2 regions of the Candidatus Desulfolinea nitratireducens genome follow, and region 1 is predicted to be linked to the other one. Evidence: riboswitches for the same ligand, from Rfam matches in the RefSeq annotation. Region 1 holds a riboswitch; the other holds the start of a gene.
What was found. Region 1 has a riboswitch for cyclic di-GMP ahead of AC3DOM_RS13035 (LysM peptidoglycan-binding domain-containing protein). Riboswitches for the same ligand answer to the same signal wherever they lie in the genome.
Positions count from the first base shown of each region.

Region 2: linked by a shared signal. The riboswitch ahead of AC3DOM_RS06850 (hypothetical protein) and the one ahead of AC3DOM_RS13035 (LysM peptidoglycan-binding domain-containing protein) in region 1 are both predicted to bind cyclic di-GMP.

Region 1 covers NZ_CEYOSI010000161.1:394-3,958, reverse strand. The annotation lists partial or broken gene AC3DOM_RS13040 (sortase) at 1-173, shown strand, start outside; gene AC3DOM_RS13035 (LysM peptidoglycan-binding domain-containing protein) at 636-2,144, opposite strand; cyclic di-GMP riboswitch class I at 2,263-2,349, opposite strand; cyclic di-GMP riboswitch class I at 2,464-2,550, opposite strand; partial or broken gene AC3DOM_RS13030 (hypothetical protein) at 2,835-3,565, opposite strand, start outside.
Region 2 covers NZ_CEYOSI010000056.1:1,871-5,435, forward strand. The annotation lists gene AC3DOM_RS06840 (type 1 periplasmic-binding domain-containing protein) at 1-148, opposite strand, end outside; gene AC3DOM_RS06845 (Hsp20/alpha crystallin family protein) at 257-640, opposite strand; gene AC3DOM_RS06850 (hypothetical protein) at 831-1,148, opposite strand; cyclic di-GMP riboswitch class I at 1,355-1,442, opposite strand; gene AC3DOM_RS06855 (M23 family metallopeptidase) at 1,653-2,351, shown strand; gene AC3DOM_RS06860 (SDR family NAD(P)-dependent oxidoreductase) at 2,476-3,156, shown strand; gene AC3DOM_RS06865 (DinB family protein) at 3,153-3,565, shown strand, end outside.

The sequences.
Region 1 (3,565 bases):
TCTATCAGGTCCAGGCAGTCCGCTATGTTCTGCCCAACAATACCTCGGTGCTGGATCACAAGGATCAATCTACGCTGACATTGCTGACATGTGCAGGTTATGACGAACCCAAAGATAGTTACAGGTATAGGGTGGCAGTAGAGACGATCCGTCTATTTGCTGAGAAAGAATAACAGCTAATTAATTAGCAAGCCCTCTGCATTCAAAAATGCAGAGGGCTTTTTTTTATATTTGATGAAATCTGGGATTAAGAATTGGGCGTAGTACGATTTTTCGAACAGGAGTACAAATCTCAACTAAGACAGAAGCGGATTTTTTTCTGGATTTCAAGCTTGCTTCCGTTTATGATCTGCCAGTTGCACCAGTGAGAGAGTCTGAAAACTCATTATTAACCACTGATAAAAAGGATTGGGAAGGCAATCTCTCTATATATTCTATTCCCTATAAATCAATGGACATCCGTGTTTATCTGTGGTGAGCAGGCAGACCTAAAACACTTGGGCATAAATAAGCACCAAGCCTGAAAATCAATAGTTTTCATTGCCTGATAGCAGCGCTCCGCGTTGCGGACGAAGGAACTTAGGCGTTATTTACGCCATACTGTACCAGAGACTTTTTAGACAGTTTCTACCTTATTAGGCGATAGCCAGAGATGGTAAATTGATCTGTTGGCCTGGTACTAATGGCGTGTCTGGCGCAATCTGATTTGCATCGGCGAGGCTTGCGGGGGAGATTTTCCAGTCAAAGGCAATCGTTTCAAGGGTCTCACCCCAGCGGACAGTATATTCTCTCGAGATCCCATCATGATGATAGGTGATCCATTTCCAGCGGAAAACGTCAAAGCCGTGTCGGCCAGTGAAACCATAACCATGATTATCCCACTCATAATTGATCACACCACTTTCCAGATCACCGGGGGTGTATAAAGTGATCTCACGAATAAAACAGTCATTGATGCCATCCTGATTTTGGATCATATTGGTAATTGATAAGCGTTCATTATTATTGCCAATTCCCACCACCATAAAAATATGGGAAAATCGCCCATCAGCTTTCGACCATTGACCTGAGGTAGCATAAGAGAAGAGAATATCGCCCGTAAAAAGATTTCCTTTATTTTCAAAATCGTACCCGGCCATTTTCTCATCTGTTTCCACAACCAGATCAAAAGTTTCCGGATCAAATCCGTTCCATGGGCGGCCATACCAATATCGCGGGTTGGCGTTGATAAATAGCCTGGCATCTGCATCGTAACTGCCAATCCGATAAGGGAAACTATTCGCATCGTAATTGATCTGCCAGGTCAGCGGTCCGCACATGGATGCAGCATCCCACCAACCAATCTCTTCTTGTGAGACTCGATTTGCTTCCAGGCAATCACCTGCCAAATATTTTCTACCAGCCTCCAAATAATCAGGCATCTGCCAGTCAAGGTCAAAGATATCCACGAGGGTTTCATTACTTACATATCCTTCATCGATCATCCAGTGGCAGGGTAATTTTTTTGAAACGGACACGATTGTATCGTCACCAGGAAGGCCATCTTTTTGCCAATAGGCACTGAGATAATCACCCCAAATGCTGTCCTCTACTCCTGGGATCATGGGAATGGCAAGTAGTCGAAATATACCGCCGTAGGAGCGGAGCCAAACAGCAAATCCATTTTGCAGGAAGATCGCAACGGTCTGGTCACCCTTATAGGAAAATGGGGGTTGGTATTCATTGATCCCAAATTCGTATACGAACGGATCATCAGCCGTTTCGATCAGCAAACCCATGCGCCCATTCCAGATATAAGTGATGCGCTTTTCTTCCAGGTTAAGGGTAGCCCCCAGCTCTTCTTGAACCTTTGCCAGCATTTCTTCGCGAGACGAGCTTGGTCGCACGGCATTGCAACCTGCCGGGTTATTAAAAGCATATTGTCTTGATTGAGTTTTTTTGCCGCTTTTAGCTAATGGTCGATCCAGAAACGCTCGTCGAAACAGATTGTTTTGGGGAGATGATGACAATTCTATATTGCCGAAGGCCCCTTCTTCTTTGGCAAGAGATTTTTCATGATTAACGTTCTGACTTCCCAGCATTGGTGCGAAAAATGAACTTGCCAGATACAGGGAGATGGTTGATATTAGGGTGAATTTCAGCATGACATTCCTCTTTTTCTAAAGAAAACGGGCATGGATCCAAGCTATAAACCAAGCCTTTGCGAAGGAATGTCTCAAACCAATAGTGAAAAACACTTTGGCAATATTGCTTTGATAGACTTTCGGCGGCTTGGCAGTCATGTCCGGAGAAGGATTTAGACCCATAGCTTTGCGTCCCTGCCTTTCGACAGGTTTGCCGTTATCGATGTCGGATTCTCTAATTACACCTCGTTGGTTAGTAAAATAAAAAACAGGCCAGGGACGTGATCCCAAGCCTGCCGGTCAGCTATACAATAGCAGAACGTATAAATTGTAAAAGACTTTCGGCGGCTTGGCGATCATATCCGGAGAAGGATTTAGACCCATAGCTTTGCGTCCCTGCCTTTCAACAGGTTTGCCATTATCGATGTCAATAACTTTTTTCTAAAATGCGCTCCTTGATAAAAAGAAATCTGATAACAGTATACTCAATTTATACACAAAGAACCTTACAAACACCAGACAAAATATCCGGTCCTGGAGCAATAAAACAAGCTTACGAAGTGTTAAAACTCATCATATCTCGTAGTGGCGATTTTAGTCGCGCTGAAGGGCTAACGCTAAAGTGTGCCAAGCGGAGCCCTAACTACTACCGTAATTCTCGCCAGGGTGCCAGCCACCCGAAGTTTTAACTTCAACCGATAGATGTTGGGCTCAAGAAAACTCCCCCTGCAATTCTTTTCCATATAAGCGATGCGTTTTATAAAAATCAATCCCGAAATTGCGCATCTCACGCAGCATATTCTCATTCTCGGTGCGGATCTGCACGATCTCGGCATGCTTGAACTGACCGCTTTCGGTAGCGGATTTGTAAATTTCACTAAAGAGAATGGCCGTACCGCCCAGACCCCGATATTTCTCAAGCAAGCCTGCCCCATTGAAGTTGAGCCAGTCGGTGCTCTTGCGTTCGAGCAGCGCAGTAATCCAGCCAAAAGGAAGCAACTTGCCGCGTACCTTTTGAATGGCTGCCGATATATCGGGGTAGGATAAAACAAAGCCAACAGGATCATCCTCTTTCATGACGACCTTGATCAATCTCGGGTCGGCAATCCAGAGCAATTGCTCACCCAAGGATTCGACCTCTTCATCCGTGACCGGAACATTCGTCCCGGCATCGCCGAGAGAGCCATTATATAAATCCTTCAGATGAGGCAGTAAGGCACGTAATTCCTTGCGGGTGCGGTAGCGGGCAACGTGCAGGCCTCGTCGTTTTTGAACGCGCGCAGATAGCTCATGAATACGTTCAGGGAAAACTATCTGGGAATCGATATAGCCAGAATAGGTTTCCCGATTCATGCTGAAGCCTTCCCGCTCGACCAATTGAAGATAATATTCGGGGTTATAGGGCTGTCCAAAAGCAGGGCGATGCTCGAATCCCTTCGCGA
Region 2 (3,565 bases), on a different contig from region 1:
GGGGAATTTCGGGTGTGGGTGTCAGTGTGGGTTCAGAAGCAGGCGTGGAGCTGGGAGCAAGCGTAGGGATCGCGCTCGGTTCCGCGGTAGAGCCACATCCCATTAACAAAGAGACAAGGATTATTATCAAGACAAATTGTTTTTTCATAAAGTTTTCTCCATTTGAACTGTCCTGAATTTTACCCGAAAGCCACACTTAAAAGAATAACCCGTTCCTTCAAAAGGAACGGGTTATTTTCTTGATTATTTAAAAAGATTATTTTGCCAGTACCTTGATCTGTTTCGGGCGAGCGGACTCGACCTTGGGCAGGCTGAGGGAGAGAATCCCGTTTTTGATCTTGGCTTCAACTTTGTCGGGGTCGACCTCGCTGGGCAGGCGCAATGTGCGAATAAACTTGCCCTCAGGCAATTCGCGCAACAGATGCTCACCATCAGATGTTTGGTACTCACCTTCGATGCGGATGACGTTTTCAAGAATTTGAATATTTAAATCGTCGGCGCTCAGGCCGGGAACGGCAGTGGTCAGGACGAAATTATCATCTTCTTCGCGGACATCAACACGCAGGGTATAAGCTTCATTTTGGCCAGCCAAACGGCCCCTCATCATTCTGTGGTTGTAAGGGCGGGTATAGTAACTCATTTTGATCTCCTTTTAGATTATCAATAAAATTTGAACTGTAGTAGATATAATATCCTGTGAGTGTTAGAAGAATGGCAACAAAAGATTTAAATTCTATAAGAACGGGATGACCAAATTCTTAATTGTTAGCTGAAGGAAAATAGAATGATAAAGTTTTATAGTTGGGGACCTATTTACATGCTTCAGTCGTCTACCTCTCAGTATTCCTTTTTCTACTCACGAAAGGAGATCTTATGAAACTGATCCATACTAATGCCCACGGGACTTTGCTTCTCATCTTGGTTCTTACGGCTTCCTCTGCCTCGGCTTCCAGCGCCTCGATTTCCTCGGGGGTAATGGCTGCCAAACCACCCTCAATGCGGGCCTGCGTGGTTTCCCAAGTGCGCAGTTCGGGGCCTACATCTACAGGCTTATAGTCGGGCAGATCTGATGCGACTGAAACTGCCATAGGGACTAATGTCAATAGCAGGGCTAGAATACCAAATAAAGCAAATAACTTGCGGTTCATTTGTTCCTCCTAAAAAGTTGGCAGTTCTTTTTGTTATATGCAATGATACTGAAAATCTATGACAATTAATAATCCTGAACGATCACCTCCTTCGTGAAGGTACGGCAAAAAAGCCTGCCAAGGGTGCAGGATTTATAAAACAAATTGAAGAGAGCTTAGAAAGGGAATATTCAATAAAAAAACCGAAGGGCTATAACGTTCTGGCCTTCGGCGGTCTGGCGGTCTGCATGCTTTTCAATTGCGGATCCCATGACTTTGCGCCCCCATCTCGCGATGGGTTTACCTTTTCGTGGTTGAATTAAAATAGAGTTCTATTAAATAGATCACACATCTGGACCCATCATATCGTAAGAAAGGCTGTAAAAGTGGCTTCAAAAAAGCGTTAGTGTCTAGCCCTTGAGATATAAAAATTCAACGAGATGATCAGATTTACAATTCATAAATTTATATTAGCATTTTTGCAGAGTGATTCCAAGTGTTTTGCACGAGGTATAATCCTGACTCATGTCAAGGCGTTTAGTCCTCTCCACACTTTTTGTCGTCGCAATAGTTGGCGGCTATCTGACCTATCGGAGTATGCGCTCATCAGGTGCGCGTTCGGTGCAAGTCATGCGATGGTTCCGTGATTCTGATTCCCATGCTGACTGGGAAATCTTGCAAGGCACACGCTGTGGTGATGCCCCTTTTATCCTCCCCACAGATGGGATCATCGGCTATCTCTGGGATGATTCCTTTCGTCCCGGCCATCGGCATCAGGGGCTTGATATTTTCGGCGGAAAAGAACTCGGCGAAACGCCCGTGATTGCGGCTTACGAGGGTTATCTGAGACGTCTACCCGATTGGACATCTTCCGTTATCATGCGTGTACCCAGTGATCCCCTTGAACCAGGGCGTCAAATTTGGCTCTATTACACTCATATGGCAGATGCGGATGGAAATTCTTTTATTGATGATGCCTTTCCGCGCGGGACAAGTGAAGTTCTCATTCCCGCTGGGACACTGCTCGGTTATCAGGGAAATTATTCGGGCGACCCCTTCAACCCGACGGGAATTCATCTGCATTTCTCCATTGTTCTGGATGACGGAAATGGCACCTTCCTGAATGAGCTGGAGATCAAGAATACCCTTGACCCAACCCCTTATCTTGGGATGGCATTGAATGCAAAAGTTAATCAGGATGGGATTCCGACTTGCAATGAGTAAAGAGTTGGTAGAAGTAAAATATTAAACACGAAGGCCACGAAGAGGCACAAAGATAAAAACATGAGCTTGAGTTTTCCTTCGTGCAACTTAGGGATCTTGGTGTTTAATAAACGAGAGATAAACTATGAAATTCAAGGATAAAGTCGTTCTAATCACCGGAGCAGGGCGTGGCCATGGCCGCGAGATCGCCAAAGCCTTTGCTGCTGAAGGTGCGCGCATGGCCCTTAATGATATTTCCCCAGTAAATCTCAACTTGCTTATTGAAGAGATTCAGGCTGAAGGCGGCGAAGCCAAAATCTATGTACAGGATATTGCCAAGAAAGTTCCTGTGCAAGGATTGGTGATGCACGTTGAAGACGATTTCGGAAAGATTGATATTCTGATCAACCACTCTGCTGTAGAGCCCAAGAAATCCCTGCTCGAAATTGACGAATGGGATTGGCAACGTACAATCATGGTTAATTTATCCGCAGCGTTTTTAATGACCCAATCTGTGGGGCGGATCATGAAGAAGAATGGGGGCGGGGTGATCGTCAATCTGATCCCTTTGGCGGGGCGCGATGGTTTGAAAGACAGAACTGCGTACGTTGCCAGTATGATGGGATTAATCGGATTCACGCGTCAGGCCGCGGGCGAACTCGCCTCAGATAATATTCGGGTTCACGCAGTTTGCTCGGGGATACCAGAAATGCACCAGGCGCAACGGGATTTCCCATCATCTTTTAATAAAGCTGTGTTATACCTGTGCGGGGATGAAGCCATTGATTTACATGGCGAGATTTTGAATGTCGAGGAGAAAATATGAAGGGTTCACCTGGAAAAATGATGGCTGCTGCTGAAAGATATCGTGCAGCCTGCCACGCTGTGTCCGATGATAAGGCTCCGCTTGAAGAGGGTGGCTGGAATCTGCACCAGTTGACATCTCATACGCGAGATGTGGAAATCTATGTCTATGGAGCGCGAATGCGCCGCACCGTCGAGGAGGAGAATCCTGAATTTCAGGATTTCGATGCTGAGGCGTGGATGGCCGAAAACTACGATCCCAATGAACCGTTCGCTGATCTGCTGGACAATTTCATGTCGAGCGTGCAAAAGGCGGTAGATTGGCTGGATGCTTTACCCTCCGGATCCTGGGATCGTGAAAGCCGTCATGAGATGGCCAAGGGGAGTGTTTTTACCTTGCGAGACTGGGTTGAGCGAGATATTGCCCATAT